4 regions of the Streptomyces sp. NPDC001604 genome follow, and region 2 is predicted to be linked to each of the others. Evidence: riboswitches for the same ligand, from Rfam matches in the RefSeq annotation. Region 2 holds a riboswitch; each other region holds the start of a gene.
The links. Region 2 has a riboswitch for cyclic di-AMP ahead of ACFY1E_RS40675 (M23 family metallopeptidase). Riboswitches for the same ligand answer to the same signal wherever they lie in the genome.

Region 1 (3,921 bases), on a different contig from region 2:
CGGGTGGACATCGCGGCCATGGACTTCCTGGGCCACGAACTGCGCACGCGTCTCGCGGTGAGCCGCGGCACCCCCAAACTGGGCGCGGGATACGTCTCCTCGGTCCCCGGCCTGTACTTCACCGGCCTGCCGGCCGCGGCGTCGTACGGCCCGGTGATGCGCTTCGTCTGCGGCACCGAGTTCGCCTCTCCGAGGCTGGCCAAACACCTGGCGGCAGCGCACGGCTAGGCAGCGGCCGCGGGCTCCCGCCGGACGATGAAGAGCCCACAAGGATAGGGGAGTTGAGCGAGGGACGGTGGGGCAATCGGCCGTCGTCCGGTTCGCGATGAGTCGGTGGGGCGTCCTGTCCGTATTCTCTGATCATGGCCGCACCCACCGCATATGCACTCATCGCCACCGACCTGGACGGCACGCTGCTCCGAGGCGACGACACGCTCTCCGACCGGTCCCTCGCCGCTCTGGCACGGGTCGCCGGGGCCGGCGCCCGGCACCTGGTCGTGACGGGCCGGCCGGCCCCCAGGGTGCGGCCGCTCTTCGACCAACTGGGCGGCAGGGGGCTCGCGGTGTGCGGGCAGGGCGCGCAGGTCTACGACGTGGGCGCGGACCGTCTGCTGTGGTCCGTCACCCTGGACCGGGAGCTGGCCGAGACCGCCCTCGGCAAGATCGAGGCCGAGGTGGGCCAGGTGTACGCGGCTGTCGACCAGGACGGTGTGGAGGGACTCACGCTCATCGAACCGGGCTATCTGATGCCGCATCCGACGCTGCCGGCGGTCCGCGTCGACCGGCGCGACGACCTGTGGTGCGAACCCATCAGCAAGGTGCTGCTGCGCCATCCCGCCCTGTCCGACGACGAGTTGGCGGCGACGGCGCGCTCGGTGGTGGGTTCGCTGGCCACCGTCACCATGTCGGGACCGGGGACCGTCGAACTCCAGCCATGCGGCATCACCAAGGCGACGGGCCTCGCACTGGCCGCCGCGCACCTGGGACTCGGCCCCGAGCAGACGATCGCCTTCGGTGACATGCCCAACGACATCCCCATGTTCGACTGGGCCGCCCACGGCGTCGCCATGGCCAATGCCCACCCCGAACTCAAGGCGGTGGCCGACGAGATCACCCTGTCGAACGAGGACGACGGCATCGCCGTCGTCCTCGAGCGAATGTTCTTCGAGTTCGGGGAGCTCGATGAGCTCCATGAACTCGGAGAGCTGGAGGAGCTCTGAGCGGCCTCAGCGAAGTCCGCTACGTTACGGCAGCGCTCCTTCAGGGGCGCGGGGCTGTATTGACTTGCGGCTCCGCCGCGGGGCGCGACCAGCCACGAAGGCGCCGCAGCCGACGAACGGCCGATCGCGGCACTCCCACGGAGTGCTCAGTACGCACCGAACACGTTGTCGATCGACCCGTACCGCGCGGCGGCGTACTTGCAGGCGGCCGTGATGTTCGCGATCGGGTCGAAGGGGTTCATCGCCGTGCCGGGCACATGGTAGGCGAGGAACGTCGGGTCGATGACCTGCAGCAGTCCCTTGGACGGGGTGCCGGCGACCGCGTTCGAGTCCCAGTTGTTGATGGCGGCCGGGTCGCCCGAGGACTCGCGGATGATGTTGCGGTAAATGCCGTTGTACGTCCCGGGGATACCGTTCTGCTTCATGACCTGGAGGGCGCCCCGGATCCAGCCGTCGAGGTTGTCGGCGTAGCCCATCGACTTCACGTTGGCGACGGTCGGGGTGGCCGCGGACGCGCTGTTCGCCCCGATGAGCGGGAGGGCGAGAACGGCGGCGCCGGTACCGGTGACGGCGAGCTTGCGGGCGAGGCGGTTGCTTCTGGGACGGCGGTGCTGACCTGTTGCAGGCATGGCGGGATCCTCTCCGTCGCCTGCGAGGTGAGCTGTCGGGTTCGGGCGGGGAGATGCCCGGCCGCGCAGCCGTACGGCCACGCGACTTCACCCCTAGCCGGCCCGGGACGATGCCCGGTCCGGCGGCCTACCTGGTTCCCCCGCTCCTGCCGTGCGAGTCAGTTGGTCGATGGTCGTGTCCGGGCGGCGGCAGGATTCGGCGTCCACCCGACAGGCCGGGAACGTATGCGAGAGCACATGGCGGGAACAAGGGTCGGCCTCACAGATCACGCCTGTTGACCTTGCTCTGAGGCTTATGGGGCACTTGATCCTTTGCGGTTGCCAAGTCTCAACTCGCGTACGGGAGAGGGGAACCGGCGAGAGGGCAGCGCTTGTCGGCCCGTACTGCCGTGTGAGTCAAGTCACCGGCATTCGCAAGAGTGGCAAATAGGGCAATGGCCCCAACTCGTGGTCAACCAGCCGCCCATCGCCTCATTGGGGGGCGAAAGCGGAACCTGGCGTGTGGTGCACGTCGTTGTCATGGCGGTCGCCCGTCGAGCACCCCGTGCCGGGATCCGGAGGTCCTCGTGAGTCGTTTCCTGAGGGAAGGGCACTCGGGCGTACCGACTCGTACGGACGCACCGGGGGACACGCCGAGAGGCGCGCCGGCCGACACCCCGATAGACAAGTCGATGGATATCCGTTCTTATCGGTTGATCGAAAACATACCGGTCGTGATCCGATACCGCCCAGGCTGGACGGGTGGGCGGCATCGGTGATCGAAAGGTGACCGGATACGCTGACTTGAGTGATGTCAGCGACCTATCGACAAACCGTGTAACCGCCAGTAGACACCAGCAGACAGGAGACCCCTCGTGACCGTCGTCGGGCCGTTCGGGCTGAGCGTGCGGGACCAGGCTCTGGAAGCCGATGTCCAGGCCGGATTGGCGGCCGTCGAGGAAGGTTTGCTCGAAGCCACCAAGAGTGAGGTGCCCTTCATCACGGAGGCCGCCCAGCACCTGGTGCGGGCGGGCGGGAAGCGGTTCCGCCCGCTGCTCGTGATGCTCGCCGCCCAGTTCGGCGACCCGTATGCACCGGGGGTCGTGCCCTCGGCCGTGGTGGTGGAGCTGACCCATCTGGCGACGCTGTACCACGACGACGTGATGGACGAGGCCGCCGTGCGGCGCGGCGTCGACAGCGCCAACACCCGCTGGGGCAACTCGGTGGCGGTCCTCACCGGCGACTTCCTGTTCGCGCGCGCCTCGCACATCCTCGCCGACCTCGGGCCCGAGGCGGTCCGGGTGCAGGCCGAGGCGTTCGAGCGCCTGGTCACCGGGCAGATCCTGGAGACGGCGGGGCCGCAGGACGGCCGGGATCCGGTCGACCACTACCTGGACGTGCTGGGCGGCAAGACGGGCTCGCTGGTGGCCGTGTCGTGCCGCTTCGGGGCGATGATGTCGGGCGCCGACGAGACGGTCGTGGACGTGCTCACGCAGTACGGGGAGCGGCTCGGAGTCGCCTTCCAGCTGGCGGACGACGTACTGGACATCGCCTCCGAGTCGCGCGAGTCCGGCAAGACCCCGGGCACCGACCTCCGCGAGGGGGTCCCCACGCTTCCGGTGCTGCGGCTGCGGGAGCGGGCGGCCCGGCTGGGGCTTGCCGAGGACATCGCCCTGTGCGAGCTGCTGGACTCCGACCTGAGCGACGACGCGCGGCACGCCGAGGCGCTCGCCGGACTCCGGGCGCACCCGGCGCTGGAGCAGGCGCGCCGGGACACGGTGCGCTACGCGGAGGACGCGCGAGCGGCGCTGGCTCCGCTGCCGGAGTGCGATGCGAAGCTCGCGCTGATGGAGATGTGTGACGCCGTGGTGCATCGGGCCGGCTGAGCTGCCGTTCGAGCGGGCTCTGACCTGCACTCCAAGCGATGTGGCGTACGTCACACATCTGGACTGAGTCCAGAATGAGATCGCTTCCGTAGTCATCCTCAGAAGGCCGACGCAGGGGGTGTCGGCCCGTCTACGGGGAGACAACAGAATCATGCGCATGAACACGACGTTCTCGAAGCGCCGTAAGAGCCTGATGGCCACCGCTGT
Region 2 (3,921 bases):
GAGCTCGCCACGATGCAGTTCCACCCGCAGCCCCGGGCGGGCGAGGCCAAGCCGTGGGCTTTCCCGTCCCCCGAGCGCGGCGCGCTCGACAACGGCCTGACCGTCCTGCGCTGCCACCGCCCCGGCCAGCAGGTCGTCGCCGTCGAGGTGCTCCTGGACGCGCCCCTGGAGGCCGAGCCGGCCGGTTTCGAAGGCGTCGCCACGATCATGGCGCGGGCTTTCTCCGAGGGCACCGACAAGCACTCCGCCGAGGAGTTCGCCGCCGAGCTGGAGCGCTGCGGCGCCACGCTCGACTCGCACGCCGACCACCCGGGCGTGCGACTGAGCCTGGAGGTCCCGGCCTCCCGTCTCCCCAAGGCGCTCGGTCTGCTCGCCGACGCCCTCAGGGCGCCCGCGTTCGCCGACAGCGAGGTCGAGCGGCTGGTCCGCAACCGCCTGGACGAGATCCCGCACGAGCTGGCCAACCCCTCCCGCCGTGCCGCCAAGGAACTCTCCAAGGAGCTGTTCCCGGCGACCTCGCGCATGTCGCGCCCGCGCCAGGGCACCGAGGAGACGGTCGAGAAGATCGACGCGGCGGCCGTACGCGCCTTCTACGACCGCCATGTCCGGCCCGCCACGGCCACCGCGGTCATCGTCGGCGACCTGACCGGCATCGACCTGGACGCGCTGCTCGGCGACACCCTGGGCGCCTGGACCGGCTCCAAGGCCGAACCCCGCCCCGTGCCGCCGGTGACCGCCGACGACACCGGGCGCGTGATCATCGTCGACCGTCCCGGCGCCGTGCAGACACAGCTGCTCATCGGCCGGGTCGGCGCCGACCGGCACGACCGCGTGTGGCCCGCCCAGGTGCTCGGCACGTACTGCCTCGGCGGCACCCTCACCTCGCGTCTGGACCGCGTCCTGCGCGAGGAGAAGGGCTACACCTACGGTGTGCGCGCGTTCGGTCAGGTCCTCAGGTCCGCCCCGGACGGCTCCGGTGCCGCGATGCTCGCCATCAGCGGCTCCGTCGACACCCCGAACACCGGCCCGGCGCTCGACGACCTCTGGAAGGTGCTGCGCACGCTCGCCGAGGGCGGCCTCACCGACGCCGAGCGCGATGTCGCCGTGCAGAACCTCGTCGGTGTGGCGCCGCTGAAGTACGAGACGGCGGCGGCCGTCGCGAGCACGCTGGCCGACCAGGTGGAGCAGCACCTGCCCGACGACTACCAGGCGAAGCTGTACCAGCAGCTCGCCGCGACCGGCACCGTGGAGGCCACCGCGGCGGTCGTGAACGCCTTCCCGGTGGACCGTCTGGTGACCGTTCTCGTCGGTGACGCGGCCCAGATCAAGGAGCCCGTCGAGGCGCTCGGGATCGGTGAAGTCACGGTGGTGTCGGCCGAGTAGCGGCACGCGCGCGTGGCGTGGCCCTGGTGACGGATGCGTCACCAGGGCCGTCTTATGTCCGAATTGGCAGAGAATCGAAGGAGAGTTGCCTGTCTGCCCTGTGGGATGCGCTACAAACGCCGTGATCTGTTTGGGGATTGAAAGCGACCCCGCTTAGCGTCTTCCGGGCTGTCCGTCAGGCACCGCGCCGCATCCGCGGCACCGGACAGCCATCGCCGAGTCCCCGTACGGCGCGAGCCAGGGGAGCCGGGGACCCACCGCAGTCCCTGGGGTGAATCGGACGCCCGCGCGTGCAGCGAGGGGGTCCGTAGGAGACCTTCCTGCTCCGAACCCGTCAGCTAACCCGGTAGGCGAGAGGGAAGGAAAGGATCAGCCACTACATGGCGTTCACGCGCGCCACCGGGAAGCACCGGCGTCCCACACGGATGCACCGCACCACCACCCGCGCCGCCGGCGTCGCGGCTCTCGCCGCCACCGGCGTCATCGGCACCCTCGCAGCCCCCGCGCTCGCCGCCGACACCGCCGTCGAGCAGACCGGCCTCACCCCCGTCATCACCATCGGCGACACCATCGCCGACAAGATCGACGCCCAGGCCGACGCCCAGAAGCAGGCCGCCGAGGAGGCCGCGCTCAAGAAGGCGGCCCTGGAGGCGGCACGCGAGAAGGCCGCCGCCCAGGCCAAGCAGGAGCGCGAGGCCAAGGAGCGCGCCGCCCGCGAGGCCGAGCGCAAGCGCCTCAACACGTTCGTGGCGCCGATATCGAACTCGTACGTCTCCACCGGCTACCGGGCCAGCAGCTCCCTGTGGTCCTCCGGCAGCCACACCGGCATCGACTTCCACGCCGCGAGCGGCACGACCGTCCACGCGGTCGGCGCCGGCACCGTCGTCCAGACCGGATGGGGCGGCGCCTACGGCAACCAGATCGTGATCAAGATGAACGACGGCACCTACACCCAGTACGGCCATCTGTCGTCCATCGGCGTCTCGGTGGGCCAGAGGGTCACGCCGGGCCAGCCGATAGGCCTCTCCGGCGCGACCGGCAACACCACCGGACCGCACCTGCACTTCGAGGCCCGTACGACCCCCGAGTACGGCTCGGACATCGACCCCGTCGCCTACCTGCGCTCGCACGGCGTGAACGTCTGACGACGGATCGCAAGATCTGCTGAAGCCCCGGCTCCCGAGCCGGGGCTTTCGGCGTTTCTGCCACCCTGCTGTCCAAAAAATATCCATGGATTCCGGCCCGCCGTCGGAAATTCCGGCTCCGTGCAATAGAGTCACCGATACACGTCAATCATCGACGTTTCACGGGGATTAAGTCGGAGGTCGGTCATGCGTATTCCGGCGCACTCGGTGTGCACGGCGATCCGGGACGACATCGTCGCCGGTGTCTACGAGCGCGGCAGCCGGCTCACCGAGGAACTCCTCGCGCGCCGCTACGGCGTCTCGCGCGTCCCCGTGCGCGAGGCCCTGCGCACCCTGGAGGCCGAGGGCTTCGTGGTGACCCGGCGGCACGCGGGCGCGTGCGTCGCGGAACCGACCGAGCAGGAGGCCGCCGACCTGCTGGAGATGCGCATGCTGCTGGAACCGCTCGGCGCCTCCCGGGCCGCCCAGCGGCGCACCGACGCCCATCTCAAGGTGCTGCGCGGCCTGGTCAGACTGGGCCAGGAGCGGGCCAGGAGGGGCAACAGCGAGGATCTGCGCTCCCTGGGGGGCTGGTTCCACGAGACGCTCGCCCAGGCCTCCGGCAGCCCCGCGCTGACCTCGATGCTGACCCAGCTGCGCCACAAGATCGCCTGGATGTACGCCGTGGAGGCGCCGGCCAACCCCGTGGAGTCCTGGGCGGAGCACGGCGCGATCGTCGACGCCGTGGCCCGCGGCGACAGCGAGCGCGCGCGGGCGGTGACGACGTTGCACACCGAGCGTTCGAGCGCCGTGCACCGGCTGCGGTTCGGCGGCCCCGAGCGGGCGAACGGTGTGAGGAACTCGCAACATGCCGTAAACATGTCGGGCCTGCGGCATTAACACGGGCGCCGTATACAAAGAGGGAACAATTCGCGGGGGCATTATTTCTGCTGCCCGCGATCGGTAATTCCATCGCCCCTGTGCGGGAAAAGCAAAGGGCTCGCCCGGCAATTCGGACGAGCCCTTCTGTGGTGCCGTGATCAGACGGTCTCGGGAAGCTCCTCGAGCCCCTCGGAGACCAGCTTGGCCAGCCGGTCGAGGGCGACGTCCGCACCCTCGGCCTCGGAGGCGAGGACGATCTCCTCGCCGCCCTGGGCGCCCAGGCCGAGAACGGCCAGCATGGAGGCCGCGTTGACGGGGTTGCCGTCGGCCTTGGCGATCGTCACCGGGATACCTGCGGCCGTGGCGGCCCGGACGAAGATGGAAGCGGGGCGGGCGTGGAGGCCCTCGGCCCAGCCGACGTTGACGCGGCGCTCAGCCATGTGATGCTGCCCTTCAGAGTCTCAGGGTTGTCTAGACCAGTTTCCCATACGTGAAGCGTCTCCGGAGCGGTCCTGTGTCCCGTCCGGGGTGG
Region 3 (3,921 bases), on a different contig from region 2:
TGAGTTGTCCACAGGCGTTGCGACCAGGCCCCACGTGCCTTGATGATGTTGCGGATTGGTCGCACCTGTTCGGACGTGTGAGGGCTTGATGCTGGAGATCGCAGACAACGGCCGTACGTGGCTCCTCTCGGGGCCGGCCAGCAGTTACGCCGTCCACCTCACCGAGGACGACGAGCTGCTGCACCTGCACTGGGGCCCCCGGATCGCGCTCGCCGACGCCGAGGCACTCGCCGTCCGCCCGCTGCCCGACTACCGGCCCTTCGAGTCCCCGCTCGACGGGCGCGAGGAGTACCCCGTGGAGGGCGGCCCCCGCTTCGTGCGGCCCGCCCTGTCCGTGCGCAGCGACGAGCGGCGCGGCACCGAGTGGCGCTTCGAGCAGTACGAGGCGGAGGGGGACCACCTCCGGCTGGTCTTCCGGGACGGCGGGCTCGCGATCACACTGCACTACCGGATGCGGCACGACGTCGTGGAACGCTGGGTGACCCTCGACAACGAGGGGCCCGCCCTGGAGCTCCTGCGCGCCGACTCCGCGACCTGGACACTGCCCGATCGCGAGGACTGGCGGCTGTCCCAGCTGCACGGCCGCTGGGCCGCCGAGTCCCGGCTGACCGCCTCGCCTCTCACCTACGGCGAGAAGATCATCGGCAGCCGCCGCGGCCACACCGGCCACCAGTACCTGCCCTGGGTCGCCCTCGACACCGATGCCACCGAGGAACGCGGCGAGGTCTACGGCTGCGCTCTGGGCTGGTCGGGTTCCTGGCGGATCGCGGTGGCGCAACTCCCGGACGCCCGCGTGCAGATCACCGGCGGCGCCGGTTACGACGACTCCGGGCTGCTGCGGCTGGAGCCGGGGGAGTCGTACCCCACCCCCGTCTTCGCCGGTCTGTGGAGCGACGGCGGCTTCGGCGGCGCGAGCCGCGCCTGGCACGCCTACCAGCGCGCATACGTCATCCCCGACGCCGACCAGGACCGGCCGGTGCTGTTCAACTCCTGGGAGGCCACGGAGTTCGACATCTCCGAGGAGCAGCAGGGCACCCTGGCGCGGCGGGCCGCGGCGATCGGCGTCGAGCTGTTCGTGGTCGACGACGGCTGGTTCGGCAAGCGCACCAGCGACCGCGCCGGACTCGGCGACTGGACGGTCAACCGGGACCGCTTCCCGAACGGCCTCAAGCCCCTCGCGGACTATGTGCACGCCCTCGGGATGCAGTTCGGCATCTGGGTCGAGCCCGAGATGGTCAACCCGGACAGCGAGCTCTACCGCGCCCACCCCGACTGGGTGCAGTTCCAACCGGGACGAAAGCGGACGGAATTCCGCAACCAGCTCGTTCTGAACCTGGCCCGGGAAGACGTCCAGGAATACCTCTGGGAACAGCTCGACGCGCTTCTCTCCAGCGCCCCGATCGACTATGTGAAGTGGGACTTCAACCGCTGCTTCACCGACGCGGGCTGGCCCGGGGAACCCTACCCGCAGCGCCTCTGGGTCGATCATGTCCGCGCCCTGTACGCCCTGTTGGACCGACTGCGGGCTGCCCACCCCGATGTCGCCTTCGAGTCCTGCTCGGGCGGCGGCGGACGGATCGACCTCGGGATCATGAGCCGTACGGACCAGGTGTGGACCTCCGACAACACCGACCCGCTCGACCGGCTCGCCATCCAGCACGGCTTCAGCCAGATCCACCCCGCGCGGGTGATGGCCGCCTGGGTCACAGACAGCCCGAACACCCAGCTCAACGGCCGGGTCAGCTCGCTGCGCTTCCGGTTCGTGAGCTCCATGGCCGGCGTGCTCGGGGTCGGCGGGGACCTCACCCGGTGGACCGAGGAGGAGCTGGCCGAGGCCGGCGAGTGGGTGGCGCTCTACAAGGAGATCCGGCCACTGGTGCAGCACGGCGACCTCTACCGGCTGCGGCCGCCGCGGGGCGGGCTGAGTGCGGTGCAGTACGTGCGAGGGGACGAGGCGGTCGTCCTCGCCTGGCTCCAGGCACAGAGCCACGGCGAGCCCGTACCGGCGCTGCGACTTCGGGGCCTCGAACCGACAGCGTCGTATGAATGCCCTGAAACGGGCGAAATCCACAGCGGTGCCGTATTGCTGCACCACGGACTGCGTACCGGATTGCGCGGTGACTTCGACGCGGCAGTTTTCCGTCTGCGGCGCATCTGAGCCTTCTGTCCGGATTGGCGCTCCTTCCACCCCTTCATTCCAACTCGCTCATGAATAGGGGACCCTGGGGCAGGGGCACGTGAGGAGCGTCATATCCGTGACGGTGCGTGGCGCGTCATGTCCACGTAATTCCAGGGCTTTACAAGGCGTTTGACGGAGACGATCACCCGGGAATTCACGCAGGGTCACCCGCTTTTCCCTCAAGGGATCAATAGAAACGCTTTCACGGGGAACCGGCACTTGTTCCTTTGCGTCCCAGTCGCTTACGTTCGCCACCAATCCGGACGGACGCCCAATCCTGCCGCCGCCCGGTGCCCGCAGAACTCACCCGTGAACGGCAGGAGCGGGGGACCCACAGGTACAACAGCCTGTTCCGGTCTCCGGAACGGCTAGGGGTAAAGCCGCGTCGCATGCGCGGCCGGGCATCTCCAGTCCGAACCCGACAGCTCACCTCGCAGGCGCCGGAGAGGAATTCGTCATGCCCGCGAAGGGTAAGCACCGTCGTCCGAAGCCCCAGCGCTTCACCCGCTCCATCGCCGTCGCCGGAACCGGTGGCGCCGCACTCGCTCTCCCGCTCATGGGGGCCACCGGCGCCCATGCCGCCACCACCCAGTCCGTTTCCCAGACGGTTTCGAAAAAGGCCGTCCAGTCCCTTCCGGTCGCCGAGAAGAAGGCGGACCGGAAGAGCGCCGCAGGGAATGCGGGCGTGCGGACCTATTCGGTGCGGACCGGCGACTACCTCTCGAAGATCGCCGAAGAGCAGCATGTCGCCGGCGGCTGGCACAGGCTCTACTCGGACAACCGCCGGGCCGTCGGTGACGACCCGTCGCTGATCCACCCGGGCCTCAAGCTGACGATCGGCCGGAAGGCCGCGACGCACACCACCCAGTCGTCGCCCTCGTCCGCCTCGAAGACGTCCTCGTCGGCGGCCAAGGCGACCGCCACCAAGGCCTCCGAGTCCGCCCCCACCGGCTTCACCCTCCCGGTGATCGGCGGCACCATCGGCACCGGCTACCACGTGGCCGGCAGCATGTGGTCCAGCGGCTACCACACCGGCGTCGACTTCGTCGTCCCGACCGGCACCTCCATCAAGTCCGTGGGCGCGGGAACCGTCGTCTCCGCGGGCTGGGGCGGCGCCTACGGCAACCAGGTCGTCGTCAGGCTCGCCGACGGCTACTACGCCCAGTACGGCCACATGTCCCAGATCTCCGTCTCGGCCGGCCAGACCGTGGCCGCGGGCCAGCAGCTCGGCCTCTCCGGCGCGACCGGCAACGTGACCGGCCCGCACCTGCACTTCGAGATCCGCACCACGCCCGACTACGGCTCCGACGTCGACCCGGTCGCCTACCTCCGCTCGAAGGGCGTCGGCGTCGGCTGACCTCTCCTCACAACCACCTGCCTGACAGCCGCCGAAGGCCGGACCCCGATCCCCGGGTCCGGCCTTCGGTGTGTCCGGCTGCGCCATGTCTGCCGAACACCATTCGCGTACCGCCGACTTGAGGGTCGAAGGCTCGCCCCGCAACATCGCTGACGCCTCAACGTCCCTGGTAGGAGGGTTATTCCGGGCTTGGCGAACACTTTAGAAGTGGCTTATCTCACCGCGCGTCAACCCTTTCCTACGGTCGCGTAGGTCACATTCAAAGGTGAATCATGGTCGATGTGGCAGACGATTCGAAGAGTGACAGCAGATCAGTGATCGGGTCGTACGTTGCGGTGGGGGACAGCTTCACCGAGGGCGTCGGCGACCCCGGCCCCGACGGAGC
Region 4 (3,921 bases), on a different contig from region 2:
GACCGCCGCGGGTCACGAGGCGGTGCGCCCGGACGCCGCGGTGGTCTCCGTGCGGGCTCCGTCCCCGGAGGGGGCCGTGCAATGGGCGGCCGACTGCCGTACGGCAGGCCTCGCCGTGGGCTGCTTCCGTCCTCCTTCCGTGCCCGACGGCATCTCAAGGCTCAGGCTGACCGCGCGCGCGGACCTCTCCGAGGCGCAGATCGAACGCGCTGTACGAGTGATCGGCGAGACGCGACCATGAGTCGGCGTGACACGGCCGTGTGCCGCACGATGCGGAACTGATCGGAACTGGTCAGGGCCGATCGGGACTGATCAGGACCTGAATGTGGCCGTGAAGTCCGTCCAGCTCTCGGGGGAGATGAGCAGGGCGGGCCCGGCCGGGTCCTTGGAGTCGCGCACGGCGAGCAGCCCGGCCCAGGGGCCGCAGTGCGGCCGAGCCGTCTCGACGCAGTTGTTCGCACCCGTGCTGTAGCTGCTGCGCAGCCACTGCACGCCGTGCAGATCGGTACTGGAAGGTACGTTCCGAGGCAGTGCTGACATGGTGCCTCCTTACGCGCCGTCACCTATCCCGGCGATGTAATCCAACGAGTCCTCGGGCGAAAGGGCGTGGAACTGAAGGGCGTTGAAGGCCTCGGTGTAGGCCCGGAGGTCTTCTTTCCGTTCGAGGTAGAGGCTACTCGTCAAGTGGTCGAGAACAACCACGTCCAGATCAGAAGTGCTCGAAAATGAGAAGATTACGAAAGGTCCGGTGACACCGACGTGCGCCCCGGCAGCGAACGGCAGTACCTGAAGCCGCACTTGAGGCAGCCGCGCCGCTTCCAGGAGCCGTTCGAGCTGCTGCTCCATGACGTCGGGTCCGCCGATCTCCCGGCGTAGTACCGCCTCGTCCAGTACCGCGCTCAGCTCCAGCGGCGGGTCCGAACGCAGCACGTCCTGCCTGGCCAGCCGCACCTCGACCAGGGCGTCGAGCCGTTCGTCGTCCAGTCCGCCGACCGCTGCCCGGGTCACCGCTCGTGCGTAAGCGGGCGTCTGCAGAAGGCCGGGTACGACAGACGTCTCCAGCGTGCTCATCGCTCTCGCCTGGGACTCCAGACTGATGAAATCGCGGTAGGTCGGCGGCAGTACGCCACGATAGGCGTGCCACCAGTGATGCCGGCCGCCTCCCTCGTCGGAGCCCGCCAACACCAGCAGCAATTCACGGAGTTGGGCGTCCGACACGGCGTAGGCGTCCAGGAGTAACCGAACATCGGCCGGTTTCACCCCGCTGGCGCCGGTCTCGATCCGGCTCACCTTCGACTGGTGCCAGCCGACGAGCCGGGCGGCCTCACCACTGGTGAGCCCCGCGCTCGTGCGCAGCGCACGCAGTTCGGCGCCCAGCTTACGGCGGCGCACCGCGGGACCGTGTTGCATGCGCTTCTCCTTACTCCTTCCGTGCCACCCAAATACGGTCTCCCGTCGCAGAGTTCACCGCTTTGAGCGACAGATATATGCATATCTTGGTGGATCGCCACCCGTGACGGGCGCGGTAATGGCAGTCTGGCGACGAAGCACCAGTCCGGGACCGTACTCGAACCAACCGCTCCGTGTCGGACTCCGGTCCCGTGGGAAAGGGACGACCGCGCCATGGCAGACCATTTGGAAGCATCCGTCACTCTGCCGAGCGATCCCGCCTCGGTCTCCGCGGCCCGCGGCTTCGTGGTCACCACGCTGGCCGAGTGGGGACTGCCTGCGGACACGGAGGCCGCCGAGACCATCCGCCTCATCGTCTCCGAACTCGCCACCAACTCGGTACAGCACACCTTCGGTCAGTCACCCACCTTCACGGTGGACATCGAACTCCACCGTGACGAGCAGCTCCGCATCGGTGTCACCGACAGCCACCCCCGCTTCCCCAAGCGCCTGCCCGCCGCCGTGCAGCAGGACAACGGCCGGGGCATGGTGATCATCCGCTGGCTGGCCGCCGAATGCGGTGGCCGACTGCATGTCCGCCCCACCCGTGAGGGCGGCAAGACGGTCACCATCGAGCTCCCGTGGACCGTACCGGCCCAGCCGGTGCCGGCAGCGGGGCAGCAGGAGCCGTAGTCGCTCAACCGTGCCGCGCAACCGCGCCGGGGCGCTCTGGTGCCGCGTAATGCCCCGCGGGGGCGGCGGCGTGTCAGGTTGCCGTCGCCCCCGCGGGAGAGTCAGCTGACCCGGCCGTACCAGACGCTGGACGTCCAGATCTTCTGCAGCTTTACGACGTCCCCGGTCTTCGGGGCGTGCCAGATCTTCCCCTTCCCGGCGTAGATGCCGACGTGGTAGACGTTGGAGCCCGAGTGGAAGAACACCAGGTCTCCGGCCTTCCGGCTCTTCGCGGAGATGTGCCTGGTCTTGTTGTACTGCTGGGCCGCCGTACGGGGCAGGGTCTTGCCCGCCTTCTTGAACGAGTACAGCGTGAGCCCGGAGCAGTCGAACCGGCGCGGTCCCGAGGCGCCCCACTTGTACGGGGAACCCTTTTTGGAAGCCGCGATCTGAAGTGCCTTCGTCGCCATGGTGGCTGCCGAGGCGTCGGAGGCGACACCCGGGACCACGATGGAGCCGCCCACTGCGGCGATGGTGAGGGCCGAGGCCGTACCGGCCCGGACCATCAGCGACGGGACACGATTGAGCGCAGTCATGCGCAACCCTTCGTCAGCCGCCTGTGAAGGATGACCTGTCGGATTCGGGCTGGCGAAGTTGCCCGGCCGCTGACGCGGCTTCACCCCAAGGGCTGCTCGACCCGGTCATGGCGTGACCGTTCCGGCGACCCGTCTTGCTTGGGTCCTCCACTCCTGCCGATCCACTCCTGTCGACCGGTCATCCGGGCGGCGGCAGGACTCGGCGTCCGCCCGGATCGCCCCGCCGCTGCGGCGGGGGCTTGTCGTCAGACAGGGATCTTCACCCATACAAGTCCGAAAATCCCAATGGAACCGGGGGTTTGTGTCGTTACTCACCACTCACCCGTTCGGGTGGACACCCCTGTGTTCGAGGGAGCGTTGAGGCCCCCGAGGAGGCTCGGACCAGCACCGGAGCACCGGAAACCGCCCTCGGGGCAGGCGCGTTGCGCAACCCTGACGGTCGCGAAAAAGGAGCCGCGACTACGCCGAATGGGGGTACCTCATTTGGTCCGTTTGAACTCCGGTCCGGACGTTGCGCCCACAGGACGGAAGGTCCGGACCGGTTGTACGTGCGTCAACTTTCGGACTGCGGCGGCACCGTGACCCGGGCGGTGCGCCGCTCCCCGTCGAGCACCCGAAGGGCGCGTCCCAGTGTCGGGGCGTGCAGTTCGGTCTCGCCCCGCTGGTGCATCAGCGCCAGGGCGTCGCGCAGCAGGGCCGCCTTGCTCACCAGCGCCTGCGCCGCCCGCAGCCCGCGATACGTGTCGCCGGGCTGCGCCGGATTGATGCGGCCGAGCAGGTCGACCACGTCGAGGTAACGGTCGATCAACTCGCCCTCGGCGCGGGTGAGGGCGGGCAGCGGCGGAAGTTCGGGTGGGAGCACCGGCCGCTCACCGCCCGGTGGGCGGGGCGAGGGTGGCCTTGCGGCTGGGGATGATCCGGTCCACCAGGCCGTACTCCACGGCTTCTTGGGCGTTCAGGATCTTGTCCCGCTCGATGTCCGCCGCGACTTGCTCCGGGCTGCGTCCCGTGTGCCGTACGAGCATCTGCTCCAGCCGGGCCCGCATCCGGCCCAACTCCTCGGCCTGGATGGCCAGATCGCTGGTCTGTCCCTCGATGGGCTCGGCCAGGAGCGGCTGGTGGATCACCATGCGCGCGCCCGGCAGCGCGAACCGCTTGCCGGGCGTGCCCGCCCCGAGCAGCACCGCGGCGGACGAGCCGGCCTGCCCCAGGCAGATCGTCTCCACGTCGCAGCCGACGTACTGCATCGTGTCGTAGATCGCCG

Region 1: another riboswitch for cyclic di-AMP. It lies ahead of ACFY1E_RS36875 (transglycosylase SLT domain-containing protein); the one in region 2 lies ahead of ACFY1E_RS40675 (M23 family metallopeptidase).
Region 3: another riboswitch for cyclic di-AMP. It lies ahead of ACFY1E_RS21650 (peptidoglycan DD-metalloendopeptidase family protein); the one in region 2 lies ahead of ACFY1E_RS40675 (M23 family metallopeptidase).
Region 4: another riboswitch for cyclic di-AMP. It lies ahead of ACFY1E_RS29410 (C40 family peptidase); the one in region 2 lies ahead of ACFY1E_RS40675 (M23 family metallopeptidase).

Annotation. Positions count from the first base shown of each region.
Region 1 covers NZ_JBIAUY010000018.1:125,506-129,426, forward strand. The annotation lists gene ACFY1E_RS36865 (FAD-dependent oxidoreductase) at 1-228, shown strand, start outside; gene ACFY1E_RS36870 (HAD family hydrolase) at 363-1,220, shown strand; gene ACFY1E_RS36875 (transglycosylase SLT domain-containing protein) at 1,367-1,849, opposite strand; cyclic di-AMP (ydaO/yuaA leader) riboswitch at 1,854-2,023, opposite strand; gene ACFY1E_RS36880 (polyprenyl synthetase family protein) at 2,704-3,714, shown strand; gene ACFY1E_RS36885 (CHRD domain-containing protein) at 3,872-3,921, shown strand, end outside.
Region 2 covers NZ_JBIAUY010000022.1:113,856-117,776, forward strand. The annotation lists gene ACFY1E_RS40670 (M16 family metallopeptidase) at 1-1,383, shown strand, start outside; cyclic di-AMP (ydaO/yuaA leader) riboswitch at 1,587-1,751, shown strand; gene ACFY1E_RS40675 (M23 family metallopeptidase) at 1,764-2,528, shown strand; gene ACFY1E_RS40680 (GntR family transcriptional regulator) at 2,715-3,407, shown strand; gene ACFY1E_RS40685 (HPr family phosphocarrier protein) at 3,548-3,829, opposite strand.
Region 3 covers NZ_JBIAUY010000007.1:212,799-216,719, reverse strand. The annotation lists gene ACFY1E_RS21655 (alpha-galactosidase) at 89-2,158, shown strand; cyclic di-AMP (ydaO/yuaA leader) riboswitch at 2,474-2,632, shown strand; gene ACFY1E_RS21650 (peptidoglycan DD-metalloendopeptidase family protein) at 2,637-3,536, shown strand; gene ACFY1E_RS21645 (SGNH/GDSL hydrolase family protein) at 3,851-3,921, shown strand, end outside.
Region 4 covers NZ_JBIAUY010000012.1:165,899-169,819, forward strand. The annotation lists gene ACFY1E_RS29390 (8-amino-7-oxononanoate synthase) at 1-241, shown strand, start outside; gene ACFY1E_RS29395 (DUF397 domain-containing protein) at 313-540, opposite strand; gene ACFY1E_RS29400 (helix-turn-helix domain-containing protein) at 550-1,410, opposite strand; gene ACFY1E_RS29405 (ATP-binding protein) at 1,624-2,082, shown strand; gene ACFY1E_RS29410 (C40 family peptidase) at 2,184-2,657, opposite strand; cyclic di-AMP (ydaO/yuaA leader) riboswitch at 2,661-2,872, opposite strand; gene ACFY1E_RS29415 (hypothetical protein) at 3,211-3,519, opposite strand; gene ACFY1E_RS29420 (ATP-dependent Clp protease proteolytic subunit) at 3,527-3,921, opposite strand, start outside.